One region of the Thiocapsa rosea genome, then DNA from elsewhere that is predicted to be linked to it. Evidence: predicted binding sites of a transcription regulator. Region 1 holds the regulator's gene; the other holds the start of a gene.

Region 1 (7,847 bases):
CGCCGCGCGATCTCGACATGGCTGGCGAACCGCCCGGCGCATTGCACGAGCTTGGCGGCCGCACGGGCATGCAGACCCAGCTTGTTGAGGATCTCGATCTCTTTGCGAATCATGCGCGGTCGTCTCGTCGCGAGCAGAGCAAGACGCCGTCGCGTCCGCCCTGCAAGGCCTTCTCGGCCACGTCATCCAGGTCGAGCGAGGCATAGGTCAGGGCGCGCAACAACATGGGTAGGTTCAGTCCTGCAATGACTCGCGCCTGCTCATGGATCGCGAGCAGCGATACCGCGACATTGGCCGGTGTCGAGCCGTAGAGGTCGGTCAGGATCAGCACGCCCTCGCCCGTGTCCAGCCGCTCCAAGCGTTCGGCGGCTTCCGCCGTCACGACCTCGCAGGGCACATCGTTGACGACCTCCATCGCCTCCACCCCCGGCGGGCATTCGCCGAGAATCGCCGTCGTGACCCGCAGCAGATCCGCGCCGCATGGCTGATGGGTCATCATCAGGATGCCGACGCTCAAGGGAGATCCCGATGCCGGACCATCACCTGATGGCCGTTGGACTCGAAATGATGCCGCAGGGATTCGGTCATAAAGACCGAGCGGTGCTGCCCGCCCGTGCAGCCGATCGCGATCGTCAGATAGCTGCGCCCGTCCGTCTCGAAGCTGGGGATCCAGCGATCGAAGAATCCCTGGATGTCGGCGCGCATTCGGCAAAAGGCGTCCGCGGAATCGAGGAATTCCATCACGGGACGATCGCGTCCGGTCAAGCGCCGCAGCTCGGGTTGCCAATGCGGATTGGGCAGGCTGCGCAGGTCGAAGACAAAATCCACATCGTGGGGAACCCCGTGCTTGAAACCGAAGGACTGCAGCAGGATGGACGCCTTCGGCGAGGCGCCGCCGACCAAACGGCTGCGCACGAGATCGCGCAGCTCGTGGACGTTGGTTTGGGTGGTGTCGATACGGATGTCGGCGCAGCTTCGGATCGGCTCGAGGAGTCGGCGCTCGAGTGCGATCGCCTCCGGCAGCGAGCGATCGCCGCGGGTCAAGGGATGCTTGCGGCGGGTCTCGCTGAAGCGCTTGATCAGGGTTTCGGTCTGGGCGTCGAGGAAGAGGACATCGCAGCCGATGCCGCGCTCGCGCGCCGAGTGCACCAGCTCGGGAAGGTGTCGCAGCTCGTCCGGGCCGCTGCTCGGACTGGTGCGGGCGTCGATCCCGACCGCCGTCATGGTGAAGGCATCATCCAGCCCCTCGTGCAGCCCGAGGGCGAGATTCTCTAACAAGAACAGCGGCAGGTTGTCGATGCAGTAGAACCCTACGTCTTCCAGGGTGTGAAGCGCGACGCTCTTGCCCGAGCCGGACAGGCCGCTGAGGATGACGAGCCTCATCGGCTTGCCGACGTTCGGCAGTCGTTCGCGTGCCTGTTCCTCTGCCGGTGCTTGCGTCATGACGGTGATCTCGGCGGGTCGGGTCGATCGATGCTGATGGCACGCGCCTGGCGGTCGATGAAATCGACGCCGGCATCGTATCCGCGAATGCGCAGAATCTGGTGTCGCACGGCCGCCTCCACCAGGATCGCCAGGTTGCGGCCGGGTGCGACCGGCATCGTGATCTTGGGGACGGCAACCCCGAGGATGTTGCGCACCGAGAGGCTGCCGCTGAGCCGGTCGATCGACTCGAGTTGATGTTTGTCGAGCGGCTGAAGATCGATGATCAGGTTCAATGTCTTGCTGCGCACGACGGCGCCTTCTCCGAACATGGCGCGGATGTTGAGAATCCCCAGGCCGCGGACCTCGAGAAAATCGCGCAGGGCCTCGGGGCAGGTGCCCTCCAAGGTCTCGGGGGCAATGCGTGCGAAACGGGGTGCGTCGTCGGCGATGAGCCGATGTCCTCGCGCGATCAGATCGAGCGCCAGCTCGCTCTTGCCGACGGCCGGATCGCCGACCAGCAGAACGCCCATACCCAGGACCTCGATGAAGACCCCGTGCACCGTGCGGCGCTCGGCGAGGGCATGGGTGAGGAAATAACGCAGGTGATTGATCAGCTCCTCGTCGCCGAGGGAGGAGCCGAGCAGCGGCGTGAGGGTCTGCTCGGCGGCCTCTCGAAAGGCGGGCTCCGGGTCGATGCCGTCGGAGAAGATGACGGCGGTCGGACGATCCGAGAAGAGCCTCTCCACGGTCTCGCCGAAGGCGGTCCGGCCCAGTTCTGCTAGGTAGAGCAGCTCCGCGTGTCCGATGACCTGCAGGCGATTGGGATGAATGCAGTTCAGAGAGCCGATCAGCGACTGCCTCGAACGTCCCGGATCCTCGCCGCGCAACGGGCGCGGGCTCGCCGGCTCGGGCGTGAGCCAGCGCAGCTTGAGCCGCGGCCCGGTCTGCGAGATCAGGGATTGAAGACTTTCGATCATCGCCGGCGGCCGCGCTTGACGGCTAGGTCGCTCTGAGAAGGTCCAGAATGGCCGTGGGCGAGCTCGCATCGCGCAGACGTGCGCGGGTTGCCGACTCGCTGAAGCGACTTGCCAAATAGGCGAGCAGCTGCAGGTGCTCCTCGGTCGCGGTCTCGGGAACCAAGAGCGCGAACGCCAGATCGACCGGCTCGCCGTCGGCTGCATCGTAATCCACCCCGCGGGCGGTTTGCACGAAGGCCCCGATCACCTGAGAGACCTCCTTGATCCGGGCATGGGGCAGGGCGACACCGTGACCGAGTCCGGTGCTGCCGAGGCGTTCGCGCTCGAGGAGGCGCTCGAAGACGCTCTCCGTGCTCAAACGGGGGTGGTCGTTGGCGAGTAGCTCGGCAAGGGTTTCGAGCAAACGCTTCTTGCTGGAAATCTCGAGGCCGTGACCGATACGGGCCTCGTTGATTAGATCGGGGCTGAGCATCGGTATCGGCTCCCGTGCGCTGCGGGCGCGCAGCGCTGCAGCTGGTGGCTCTTGGATCGATGTCCGCGCAGCGACGGCGGGCAAGGGCGTGTGGTCATGGATGCTGATTATCCTCGGATGTCTGGCAGAGGCCGGCGATCCCGCATGCCGGCCTCGTGCCCGATCCCGTTCGTTGAACGCCTCCGACGGGGCAAGAGCGCCCCTCGAAGGTATCAGCGGCGTTCTGACAACGCCGGTGCGTCAGGTCTGATCCGACTCCTCGATCTCGCTGACCTTCGGGCTCGCTGCGCGATGATCGCTCTTCTTCTCCTTGTGGCGCAGGACCTGACGATCGAGCTTGTCGATCAGCCCGTCGATTGCGGCATACATGTCCTCGTGGACCGAGTCGGCAAAGACCTTGCTGCCGTTGATGTGCAGTGTGGCCTCCGCTTTTTGGGCAAGCTTCTCGACGCTCAGGATGACGTGAGCGTTGATGACGTGGTCGAAGTGCCGCGCAAGGCGCTCGAACTTCGTGTCGACGTAGCCTTTCAGCGCATCGGTGACGTCGATGTGATGACCCGTCAGGTTGATCTGCATCTTGTGACTCCTTATGGTTCAAACGGCCTGTCAATCCAGGCGCTTGCGCTCGTTCGAGGGTGGAACCCCCATGGCCTCGCGGTACTTGGCGACGGTTCGCCGCGCGACATTGATCCCCTGATCGCCGAGCTCTTGGGCGATCTTACTGTCGCTCATGGGCTTTCGCGCGGACTCGCCGGCGATCAGCTTGCGGATCAGGGCACGAATGGCGGTCGACGAGCATTCGCCGCCGGAAGCGGTGTTGACGTGCGAGGAAAAGAAATACTTGAACTCAAAGGTTCCCCGCGGCGTGTGCATGTATTTCTGCGTGGTCACTCGGGATACGGTCGACTCGTGAAGCTCCAATGCCTCGGCGACATCGCGCAGAACCATCGGTTTCATCGCCTCGTCCCCGTGCTCGAAGAATTCCTGCTGCATCTCGACGATCTTCGCGCCGACGCGCAGCACCGTGTCGTTGCGGCTGGCCAGGCTCTTGATGAACCAGCGTGCCTCCTGCAAATGGCTCTTCAAGGTGACGCCGTCCGCGCTCTGATCGGCGCGTCGGATCAGGCGCGCGTAGTCGGCGTTCACTCTGAGTTTAGGCATCGAGTCGGGATTGAGTTCGACCGACCATCGGCCCTCGCGTTTGCGCACGAAGATATCCGGGACGACATACTGGGCCGGCGTGCCGGCAATCAGGCTTCCGGGGCGCGGATTGAGCCGTCGGATCAACGCCAGCGCACCTGCGACCGTGTCCTCGGATTCCTTCAGCTGACGGACCAGCGAGGCGACATCGCGCTTGGCCAGATACTCGAACCCGTCGCGGCAGATCGCCGTCGCGGTGCTCCGCCAAGGTGTTTGGGGGGGCAGCTGACTGAGTTGTATCAGCAGACATTCCGGGAGGTTGCGGGCACCCACCCCCGGCGGGTCGAAGGACTGAACGCGGTGAACGACAGCCTCCACCTCCTCGGCACTGATTTCGGGGTGATCGATGGTCAGGAGCAGCTCCTCGACATCGATGCGCAGATAGCCGTCGGCGTCGATCGAATCGATGACCGCTTGGGCGATCATGTTGTCGCGCTCGCTCAGTCTGCACAGATTGAGCTGCCAGGCGAGGTGGTCGAGCAGGGTCTGAGGGCGGCTTTGCTGGGCAAAGGGATCGTAGTCCGAGCCGTCGTCCGAGCCGTGCGAGGTGCTCGGCAGGTGGGAGTCGAAGACGTCGGTCCAGAGTGTGTCGACCGGCAGCTCTTCGGGCATCTCGTTGGATTCGGCGTGGATCTCGCGGTCGATCGACTGCTCGACGGTGACCCGAGGTGTTTCGATGTCCTCGCTCTGAATCGTGCCTGACTGCTGCGTCTCGGCGACGTTGAAGCGATCCGCGTCGTCGCCTTCCTCCAACATGAGGTTGGTGTCCAGCGCCTCCTGAATCTCCTTCTGGAGCTCAAGCGTGGAGAGCTGCAACAGACGGATCGCCTGCTGCAACTGAGGCGTCATGGTCAGGTGTTGGCCGAGCCGAAGCTGGATGGATTGCTTCATGAATCGCGGATGCGCTTTTCGAGGTGTTCGATCAGGTGACCGCCATGGCCAATGCTGGTCGATTCTAGCCGTTTCAGTCCGGTGAAGGCGTCATCAGCCGGGGCAGGATCTCATCTTACACCCAACATCTCGGAAAGAGCAGCCAACCGATTCGCATCTCGAGGTACCTCCCGGTTCGCACCTACATGGAAAAATCCGCGCCGAGGTAGACATCGCGGACCTGCTGATCGGCCAGGAGCTGCGCGGGGGTGCCGGCCGCGATGACGCACCCGGAGCTGATGATGTAGCCCCGGTCGCAGATATCGAGCGTCTCGCGGACGTTGTGATCCGTGATCAGCACGCCGATCCCGCGATCGCGCAAATGCGACACGATGGCCTTGATGTCCCCGACGGCGATGGGGTCGACGCCCGCGAAGGGCTCGTCGAGCAGCATCACCAGGGGGTCCACCGCGAGCGCACGCGCGATCTCGAGGCGCCGTCGCTCCCCGCCAGAGAGGCTGAGCGCGAGCGAGCCGCTGACATGGGCGATCCCGAGCTCTTCGAGCAGGCGCTCGCAGCGCAGATTGCGATCGGCCCGAGACAGGTCGCCGCGCGCCTCCAGGATAGCAAGGATGTTGTCGCGCGCGCTGAGCTTGCGAAACACCGAGGGCTCTTGTGCCAGATAGCTCAGTCCGGCGCGCGCGCGCGCATGCATGGGTTTCAGGGTGATGTCCTGCCCGCTCAGCGCAATGCGGCCCTCGTCCGCCGGAATGAGTCCGACGATCAGATAAAAGCAGGTGGTCTTGCCCGCGCCGTTGGGTCCGAGCAGGCCCACGACCTCGCCGGCGTCCACGCCGACGCTCACGTCGCGCAACACCTGACGACCGCGATAGCTCTTCTTCAGATGCTCCGCGCGCAGTGTCGTCGAGCCCGAGCCCGAGCCTAAGTCGGAATCCGCAATAGAATCCTTCATCCTAAACCGCGTCTCCGCCGAGTCTCTTTGGATCGTTCAAGGGTGGTTTCCGATCGGATGTCATCGGTCGCCTCGGACGCGGTTTAGCCTCATTCTCCCTCCGGCGTGATGGTGATCTTGACCCGTCCGCCGCCTCCCGCGCGGAAATGGGCACGGGCGCGATCGTAGACGATGCGCTCGCTCGCGACGCGGTCGGCCCCCTGAATCAGCAAGGCGTCCTCGATGAGGGTGAGCTCGTCCTTGTCGGCGTCGTATTCCATCCGTTTGGCGAAGGCCAGGACCTCGCCCTCGTCGTTGTCGAGGAGCTGTTTGAAGCTGGCCGGCGCGCCGAGCGCAATGATAAAGCGCGGGCGGCGGTCGTCGCGATGATAAACGGTCACATGATCGCCGAGGAGTCGCATGCTCCCTTGGTCGACCTGGACATTGCCGACATAGATGCTGGTGTTCTCCGCCTCCAGGACCTCGACATCGTCTGCTTCGATCAAGATGGGTTGGCTTGCATCGTCCTCGAGCGCCACTGCCGGGGCGCACGCGAGGGCCATGACGAAGGCCAGGGTCGCGGCCGGGGCAGTGCCCCGGCACCGCCGGTTGTCGATTCCTCTCTCGCTCATGGCGTCTCGGTCTGCTCGGGTGCGATAAAGATATGCGCGCGTCCGTCGAACTGGGCACGTACGGGCTCCTCGTACCAGAGGCGCATCCCGGTCGCGTTCAGCCGATCCGACGCACTGGTGACTTGGACCGCGCGATCGGTCTCGGCGAAGGCCCGTTTATGCCAGATGCGCATCAGCTCGGTCTCCATGCGGGTGGCGGGCCGACTCGCGTCGCCCTTGCGCTCGAGCTCCACGGCGCCCTCGAGACGGACCTCGTCGCCGCCGGGGAGGACCAGCCCGCTGTCCGCGCGTGCGCGCCAGGGCTCGGCTTCGGTCTCGCCTTCACGCTGATAGAGTGTCATGCGCGGGCGATCCAGCTCAGAGAGATCCTCCTCGATATATTGGCGCAGCTCCTCGGCGACCAAGCGTCGGCTCGGTTTGCCCGTGTCGTCGGTCTCCACGGCGCTGAAGCGTGCCACGACATAATCCGGGAGCCGCGCACGCTCGACCGCGGGTGCGGCCGGCTCGGGTTCGGGGCGCAGCTGCCACCATCCCAAGAGCCCGGAGCCGACGAAGAAGACAGCGAGCATCCACTGACGTGCGGACCAGATCGGCAGGTCGCTGACCCGAAGACGTCCGCTCATGGTGTGTCGGCGAGGATCCGCGCCCAAGTGCCCTGCGCCTCCATGATCAGCTCGCAGACCTCGCGCGCAGCCCCGCGACCGCCGCGGGCTTGGGTGCACAGATGGGCATGGCCGCGCACCAGATGGTGCGCGTCGGCGACCGCAACGGCGAGTCCGACCCGGCGCATGACGGGCAGATCCACGAGGTCGTCTCCGACATAGGCGATGGCCTCGTCGTCGATGGACAGCTCCCGCTTGAGCGCCTCGTAGGCCGGGAGCTTGTCGCGGCAGCCTTGGAAGAGGTGCTCCACTCCGAGACTCTTCATGCGGATACTGACCACCTGCGAGGTCCGGCCCGTGATGATTCCAATCTGAACCCCGCTCTCCCGGAGCATCACCATGCCGTGTCCGTCACGCGAGTTGAACGCCTTGTATTCCTGGCCGTCGTCGCCGAGATAGAGACTGCCGTCGGTCAGCACCCCGTCGACGTCGAAGATGACCAGGCGGATCCGGGCGGCGCGTTCGAGGATGTCGTGCATGGGGTCAGTCCTCTTGGGTGTCGATTCGGTGGGGCGGGGAGCCTCGGGTTTCTAGCTTCCTGCTTCCTGCCTCCTGCCTCCTGCCTCCTGCCTCCAGCTTCCGGCCTCCAGCTTTCAGCTTTCAGCTTTCAGCTTTCAGCTTTCAGCTTTCAGCTTCCGGGTGTCAGCTTTTGGCTGG
Region 2 (7,847 bases), 1.1 Mb from region 1:
GCAGAGCGCCACGGGGCATGCGTGACACCGCGGAGCGGATGTCACGAGTTCCTGACTTCCCGGGGTGGGCGGATCTCGACGTTCCGACGTCGCTTCAGGGCCCGCCTGAGCGGGCGGCCGGCATTCCCACACACGAGCGTGGGCATAAGCGGCCGATCCGAACACCGCCGAGCCTCTTCTCTCTCGAAAATAATCACCTAAAACGCGTCCCCACCAAGTTCGCAAGGGGGCGGCGAGGCTGAGTTCACCTCGACCCCATCAAAGGACGCCAAGACGCGTTTTAGCGGACCTTGACGCGGGTGAGCTCCTCCCCGTCCGGCCCCATGATGTGCGTTGCACAGGCGAGACAGGGATCGAAGCTGTGCAGCGTGCGCAGGATCTCCAAAGGCTCGTCCGCCTTGGCCAGCGGGGTGTTGAGCAGCGACGCCTCGAAGGCCCCGATGTTCCCCGCCGGGTCGCGCGGCGAGCCGTTCCAGGTGGTCGGCACGACCGCCTGGTAGTTCTCGATTTTGCCGTGCTTGATAACGATCCAGTGTCCGAGCGCTCCGCGCGGTGCCTCGGTCGTGCCCACACCGCGTGCCTCCTTCGGCCAGGTCTTGGGATCCCAGTTGTCGACATTCGCCGTCGCCGTATCGCCGGCCTTGATGTTGGCGACCAGCTTGTTCTGGAAATAGCGCATCTTGTGGGCCGCCCAGGAGGCTTCGAGCCCGCGTGCGGCGGTGCGCCCCAGGGTCGAGAAGATTGCCTCGAGCGGCAGTCCGAGATCGGTCAGCAGCTTGTCGACCGGCTCCTTAAACTCAGGGTTGCCCTGGGCGTAGCCGATGACATAGCGCGCCAGCGGACCGACCTCCATCGCGTGACCGCGCCACCGCGGAGCCTTGACCCACGAGTATTTGGCCTGCTCGTCGACCGCCTCGATGCGGGTGCGCGTGCCGACGGCGTTGGGTCCCAGCACGAAGTTGGGCTCGGTTACCCCGTCCCAGGGATGCAGACCGCGCGTCTCGTCCTTGTAGCTGAACCAGGAATGGTCGACGAACTCCTGGATCTCCTCGGGGTTGCGCAGGTCGATCTCGTGGATCTCGTTGAGATTGCCGTTGATGATGGCCCCGCGCGGTAGGAGCAGATTATCGGCCGAGTCGTCGTTCGCATGATCCGGGATGTCGCCGTAGGACATCACCGCCTGACTGCTCAGCCCGCCGCCGTAGGTCCAGTCCTTATAGAAGGAGGCGATCGCGATCAGGTCCGGGATATAGACCTTGTCGATGAACGCGATGGTCTGGTCGATGATGCTGCTGACGAGATTCAGCCGCTCCATGTTGATCGCGCCGACCGCGCCCGTGCCGCCGACATTGATGGCGCAGGGCATCCCGCCGACCAGCCAGTTCGGATGCGGGTTCTTGCCGCCATAAACGGTGTGGATCTTCACGATCTCCTTCTGGAAGTCGAGCGCCTCCAGATAGTGGGTGACCGCCATCAGATTGGCCTCGGGCGGCAGTTTGTAGGCCGGACTGCCCCAGTAGCCGTTCATGAAGGGTCCGAGCTGGCCCGACTCCACGAAGCGCTTGAGCCGATTCTGCACGTCGCGGAAATAGCCCGGCGAGGACTTGGGCCAGTCACTGATGCTTTGCGCGAGCGCGCTCGTCGCTTTTGGATCGGCTCCGAGTGCGGAGACCACGTCCACCCAATCCAGCGCATGCAGATGATAGAAATGCACCAGGTGGTCGTGCGCCTGGAGCGTGAGCTGCATGATGTTGCGGATGGAGTTGGCGTTCTCCGGGATTGCGATCCCGAGCGCATCCTCGACCGCGCGCACCGAGGTCAGGGCGTGGGTGCCGGTGCAGACGCCGCAGATCCGCTCCGTGAAGGCCCAGGCGTCGCGCGGATCGCGGCCGCGCAGGATGACTTCGAGCCCGCGCCACATGGTCCCGGTGCTGACCGCGTTGCGGATCACGTTGTTCTCGTCGAGATTCACCTCGCAGCGCAGGTGTCCCTCGATGCGGGTGACCGGATCGACGACGAGACGTCGTCCGGCGGTATCGAGCTCGAAGCCGTTGGCCGTCGTGACGCTCATGCTTGGTCATCTCCCTTCTTGTCTTGGGCGTGTTTGTAGACGCTGACGGCCGCATGGGCGGCGATGGCCGCACCCACGCCGGTCGCAACCGCGATGCCGGTGCGATCCGCGTTGGCCTCGATGCCGAAGGCGTGGGTATCGGTGACGTGCTGATAGAAGCTGCCCTTGTCCCAGAAGCCGTCCTCGGAGCAGCCGATACAGCCGTGTCCGGACTGGATCGGGAAGGAGACCCCCCCGTTCCAGCGGATCGTCGAGCAGGCGTTGTAGGTGGTCGGACCCTTGCAGCCGACCTTGTAGAGACAGTAGCCGCGGCGCGCGCCCTCGTCGTCCCAGGCTTCGACGAACTGGCCGGCATCGAAGTGCGGCCGGCGATAGCACTTGTCGTGGATGCGCTGTCCGTAGAACATCAGCGGGCGACCCTGGCGGTCGAGCTCCGGTAGACGGTCGAAGGTCAGGATGTAGGTCAGGACCCCGGTCATGACCTCCGCGATCGGTGGACAGCCCGGCACCTTGATGACCGGCTTGTCGCGGATGACCTCATGGACCGGGGTGGCACGTGTCGGATTAGGCCGTGCCGCCTGGACGCAGCCCCAGGAGGCGCAGGAGCCCCAGGAGATGACGGCCTTGCAACTGTCGGCCATCTCCAGAAGCTGCTCGACGAAGGGACGGCCGCCGACAATGCAGCTCATCCCGTCCTGATTGAGCGGCGGGTTGCCCTCGACAGCCAAGATGTAATTCCCGGCGTGCTTGTGGCGAACCTCCTCCAGGATTGCCTCCGCCTGATGCCCGGCCGCCGCCATAATGAGATCGTCGTAATCCAGCGAGATCATCGAGAGGATCACGTCTGACACCAGCGGATGCGCCGAGCGGATGAAGGACTCCGAGCAGCAGGTGCATTCGAGCCCATGCAGCCAGACGACCGGGATCCGCGGCTTGGTCTCCATCGCGTGCGCGATCTTCCCGGCGAAGGCCGGCGCGAGCCCGAGCGCGGTGGCCGTCAGGCTACAGAATTTGAGGAAGCTGCGGCGCGTGATCCCCTGGCGCCGCATGACCTCGTAATAGGTTTCGGTGGTTGGCATCTGTTGGTCGTCCCCGCGGTTCGTCGGCGCCTGGATGGAGCCGGACGGTCGGGGAGCGTAAAAGCAAAAGAGATGCCATGAATAATTTAATAATACATAACAATCGATTATGTGATTTATCTGAAATGTGCTCGGCCCGGAGTGCAAAGACGACTGACAATTCTGGTGGCCGGGCGTAAAGGCGCCTTGCAATCGAGCAGGCACAGCCGAGCGAGGTCACGCCGTCGGACTGCTGCCGGCTTCTGGGCCTTCGCTCGTGTTGCGGACGTTGCCAGGTTTGCCGGATTCGACGTTCGGCGGAACCGGGCGGATGTTCATCGGCTGTCCGGGAGAACGCGTATACTGCACCCATGCTTCGGGGGGTGGCTACGGAACCGCCCGGAATTCACCTTTCCATTCGCCGGAATAAGCTAAATAAATCATGGTTGAATCCGACGACGTCGTCGCGCAGACCAAGAAATGGATATCCGAGATCGTGATCGGATGTCGGTTGTGTCCCTTTGCGGCACGAGAGTTCAATCGCGGTACCATACATTATCAGGTGGAGGACGCCTCCGATCCGGAATCCTGTTTGCATGCGTTTCTTTCGGAATGCCGCCGTCTCGATATGACTCCGTCAATTGAGACAACGCTGCTCATCCTGCCTGCAGCATCTCCGGGTTTCGATGATTTTTTGGACTTGGTCGAAATGGCGGAAGATCTTCTGGAAGCAGAAGGCTATGAAGGTCAGTATCAGGTTGCCGGCTTCCATCCCGATTACCGATTTGCCGATGCGCCCAAAGCTGATCCTGCAAACTATACGAACAGGTCGCTCTATCCGATGTTGCACCTGCTTCGCGAAGAGGGCATCGAACATGTGCTGGAGCGATATCCTGATGCGGACGCTATCCCTGAAAGAAACATCGCATTTGCCCGCGAGAAGGGACTTGACCATATGAAAGCGCTGAGGGATGCCTGTTTTTAAACCGCGCCCGTCACGGTATGCGATGTTTTTGGTTGGGATCAGTTTCGGCAGACGTAACGAGTGTTGGAGTCGGCGCGGTTTAAGAGATTAAAGAATATTAAATTTAAACCGCGTCTCACCGAGATCGAGGGCATCTCCAAAGCCAAATGCAAAATGAAAATGACGCATCTCGCTCTGGATGCGGTTTAGTTCGTTCTCGGCATGACCCGACGGGAGAACAGAATGAAAAATAGCGAGCAAGACAGCCTTCGCCAAGCGGTACGCGATCGCTACGGCGCGACGGCACGAGCGGCGACGGCGGGCGAGGGAGCGGATTGCTGCGCCCCGTCTTCCTCGGGCGGTTGTTGCGCGCCTGTGCCGATCCAATCGACCCTGCTCGGGTACAGCGCCGCGGAGGCCGCCGCCGTACCCGAGGGTGCCAATCTCGGCTTGGGTTGCGGCAATCCCCAAGCGATCGCGGCGCTGAAGCCGGGCGAGACGGTGCTGGACCTGGGCAGTGGTGCCGGATTCGATTGTTTCCTCGCCTCCACACACGTCGGCGAGACCGGTCGCGTCATCGGCGTCGACATGACGCCGGAGATGCTGACCAAGGCGCGCCTCAACGCGCAGGTGCACGCCGAGGCGGTGGGGCACCGCAACGTCGAGTTTCGACTCGGCGAGATCGAGAACCTGCCGCTGGCGGATGGCGCGGTCGACGTCATCATCTCGAACTGCGTGATCAACCTGTCTCCGGACAAGGCCCGTGTCTTCGCCGAGGCATTTCGGGTGCTGAAGCCGGGCGGGCGATTGGCCATCTCGGACATCGTCGCGACCGCGGACCTTCCGGACGATCTCAGGTCTGATCTGTCGCTCTACACGGGCTGCATGGCCGGGGCGGCCCGGATCGATGCGCTCGAGCAGATGCTGCAGGGGGCGGGATTCGAACAGGTGCGCGTGTCGCCCAAGGACGAGAGCAGGGAATTCATCCGGGACTGGGCCCCGGGAACGCCGGTCACGGACTATTTGGTCTCTGCGAGTATCGAGGCGATCAAGCCGGGCTAAACCGCGTCCGGAGCGCCATGCGTCGTTTTCATTGTGCGTTTGGCTTCGGAGATATCCTCGATCCCAGCGAGACGCGGTTTAGAATTTAAGAGTTTTTAATACTTTAAACCGCGCCAGCTCCGACAGTCGTCGGAGCCGGCGCAGCCAAGCCACTCCGACAAATGACGCTTACCACACCGGGCGCGGTTTAGTTGCAATCTGCGCGGGCGCCGCGGGTTCGCGTCGCCCCTTCAAAGGAGCTTGACCAAGGCCGCAAGTGCGGCAACCTGGCCCAGCATCAGCGGAACGATCCACTTCAGCAGATCGACCTTGGTGCGCTCGATGGCGGCATGGACATTGGCGATGTCCTTCTGAACCTCGCCCCGTAGCTTGGCGATCTCCTTATGCATGTCCGCGCGCAGCTCGGCGATGTCTTTCTTGAGATCGCTTCTGATCTGCTCGATCTCCTTTTGGAGACGCAGCTCGGATTCGCGGACATCCGACCGAAGGGCGACATCGCCGGCGCGCGGCCACTGTTGCTCCAAGGCATCGATGGTATCGACGATGAGCCGAAAGCGGGTTGTATCGTCCGGCGCCTCGGTCAGGCTTTCATAGAGTCTTAGGGCGAGTCCCATGCGGTGCTCCCGATGTCGGGTGACCCGGTCGGCGTCATCTTGACGCGTCGGCCGGACAAGCCGTTGCTCAGCTGCCGTCTCGTGCGGAGGCGCTTGCCGCGGGGCGGAGATTCTCGACGATGTCGAGGTTCTCGAGTTCCGCCGCGCGCTTCTCCGAATAGCCCAAGGCACGATAGTTCAGGATCCCGTTCGGGGCATGGCATTCGACGCAGTCGCGGCCCGCGGGTTGAATGCCGTGATTGACCATCAGCGACCCCATCTGACGCATCCACTTGGGCTCGACGTTCTTAAGCTCCCCGTCGACCAGCGGATAATCGGTCTTCCATCCACCGCTGACACCGAAATAGGCCATGAACTCGTCCATCATATAGCGCTTGAACGGCTCCTGATACATGCGCCGTACGATGGGGTCGCGGATCGCCTGTTTGACGGAGGCGGCCGTGTCTCCCGTCTCGTAGTAGGTCGCGTAATCGAACGGCAGGATCATGGCGCCGAACGGACCTTGATTCCCCATGTCTTCGTACATCATGGCGTTGAAGAGCTTGAAGGGATAGATGCGGCTTTCCCCGTCGTTCATGTGCGCACGCAGGTTTTGATCCAGCATCCGGCGCCGCTCCTCCAATTGCTCGGGCGTGAGCTGGGAAAGCGGGTCGGTCGCGGCCTCGACGTAGGCATCCACGTCGATGTCGGGGTAGGTCTTTTTCAGCTCGATCGCCTTCTCGCGCACGGCGGCGACGATCTCCGGATCATCGATGCGGGCCAGTTGCTGCATCAGCGGGTCGTATTCGGTCGAGCCGTTCGGATTGTTGCCCAAGGCGTTTGCCAGGAAGGTTCCGTTGCCGTTGAACCAGAGGAAGGTGAACCCCTTGTTGACCTCGCCGGAGCGATAGATGTCGGTGGGTGTGAAAATGCCTTCCTCCGCATCCCAGGTCGGGTGAACCCAATCGCGGAGCACGACGTTGTTGTCCTGAAGCTCCCTAATATGACAAGTCTCGCAGGCGATCCGATCGAGATGCCCGTTGAGCAACGCCTTGTGCTCGGAGCGGTTGTGCGGTGCGATGCTGTGACAGGTCACGCACGAGACCTCGACATCCGGCAGATCGTTGGCGACGAGATCGACACCCATCCGACCGCGCGGAATCTTGTGGCCTTCCGGGACATGACAATCGGTGCATTGCAGACCCGCCGCGGCATGGACGTCGTCCTGCGGGCTGAAAGGATTGCCGCGCTTGGCGCCGGTATGGAGGAGGCGCTGGTGCTTCTCCCCGAGCGCCTTTGCTGCGTCGTTGTGCAGATAGGCATCCCCGCCCATGTTGTGCTGATGGCAGTTGAGGCAGTTCTTGGTCGTCGAGCGCCCTACGGTGAGGGCGGCGCGCATCGTGCGATCCTGATTCCAGCGCAGCCCGACACGATCTTCGATCACGTACCGCTGATTCATATCGTATTCGGCGGAATGACAGATCAGACAGTCGATGCCCTGTTTGGCGACAGCGGGCACATCACCGATCGGCATCATCTTTTCGGTCGCCGGGTGATAGTTGCCGCCAATATGGCATTGGCCGCAGCCTTCGCTGCGTAACGCGACCTCGCCATGCGTCGATTCAGGTCGACTCTCCACCAGCGCTGCCCAGCCGGTCCAGGAAAAGCTGCCGGGGATGCCGCAGGCCCGGTTGATCTTGCCGACCGGGATCGGACGGCTGCCCTCGGCGTTCACTTGGCGTCCGTCGTAGCCGTAGGTCGAGAAGCCGCCTCCGGCATCGCTCTGGAACTTGAAATGCACCGAGTTGACGATGTCGTCGAGCGTGTCGACCTCGGAGGTACGCCCGTCGTGATGCCGGACTTGGATGGTGGCGTGACACTGCAGGCAGGTCTTGGGGCCTTCGTACTGCAGGATCTTCGCATCACGAAAATATTTGATATGCGTCGGCTCGTGCTTGCGCATGAAGGACTGCGTGTTCATGAGCATTTCGACCTTGACCCGACGGGCGAAGGCATTCTCGTCGGGTCCGACGATCGCCTCGGCGGCCGTGCGGCGCGCACTCAGCGAGAGCTCGGTCGCCATCGCCTCGAGCTCCTGC

What was found. The regulator sigma-54, encoded in region 1, starts transcription at its own class of promoters, with help from an activator protein. The targets are predictions, from matches to a motif close to TGGCANGNTNCNTGCTT.
Region 2: the regulator sigma-54 is predicted to act here: its motif matches at 3,212-3,228, upstream of BDD21_RS00335 (hydrogenase small subunit).

Annotation. Positions count from the first base shown of each region.
Region 1 covers NZ_RBXL01000001.1:1,185,948-1,193,794, reverse strand. The annotation lists gene BDD21_RS05510 (HPr family phosphocarrier protein) at 1-113, opposite strand, end outside; gene BDD21_RS05505 (PTS sugar transporter subunit IIA) at 110-517, opposite strand; gene rapZ (RNase adapter RapZ) at 514-1,383, opposite strand; gene hprK (HPr(Ser) kinase/phosphatase) at 1,440-2,402, opposite strand; gene BDD21_RS05490 (PTS sugar transporter subunit IIA) at 2,425-2,874, opposite strand; gene hpf (ribosome hibernation-promoting factor, HPF/YfiA family) at 3,115-3,450, opposite strand; gene BDD21_RS05480 (RNA polymerase factor sigma-54) at 3,481-4,965, opposite strand; gene lptB (LPS export ABC transporter ATP-binding protein) at 5,147-5,917, opposite strand; gene lptA (lipopolysaccharide transport periplasmic protein LptA) at 6,007-6,528, opposite strand; gene lptC (LPS export ABC transporter periplasmic protein LptC) at 6,525-7,151, opposite strand; gene kdsC (3-deoxy-manno-octulosonate-8-phosphatase KdsC) at 7,148-7,669, opposite strand.
Region 2 covers NZ_RBXL01000001.1:62,407-70,253, reverse strand. The annotation lists gene BDD21_RS00340 (nickel-dependent hydrogenase large subunit) at 281-2,071, opposite strand; gene BDD21_RS00335 (hydrogenase small subunit) at 2,068-3,150, opposite strand; gene BDD21_RS00330 (DUF1415 domain-containing protein) at 3,572-4,114, shown strand; gene BDD21_RS00325 (arsenite methyltransferase) at 4,337-5,155, shown strand; gene BDD21_RS00320 (DUF1640 domain-containing protein) at 5,386-5,769, opposite strand; gene BDD21_RS00315 (cytochrome c3 family protein) at 5,837-7,847, opposite strand, start outside.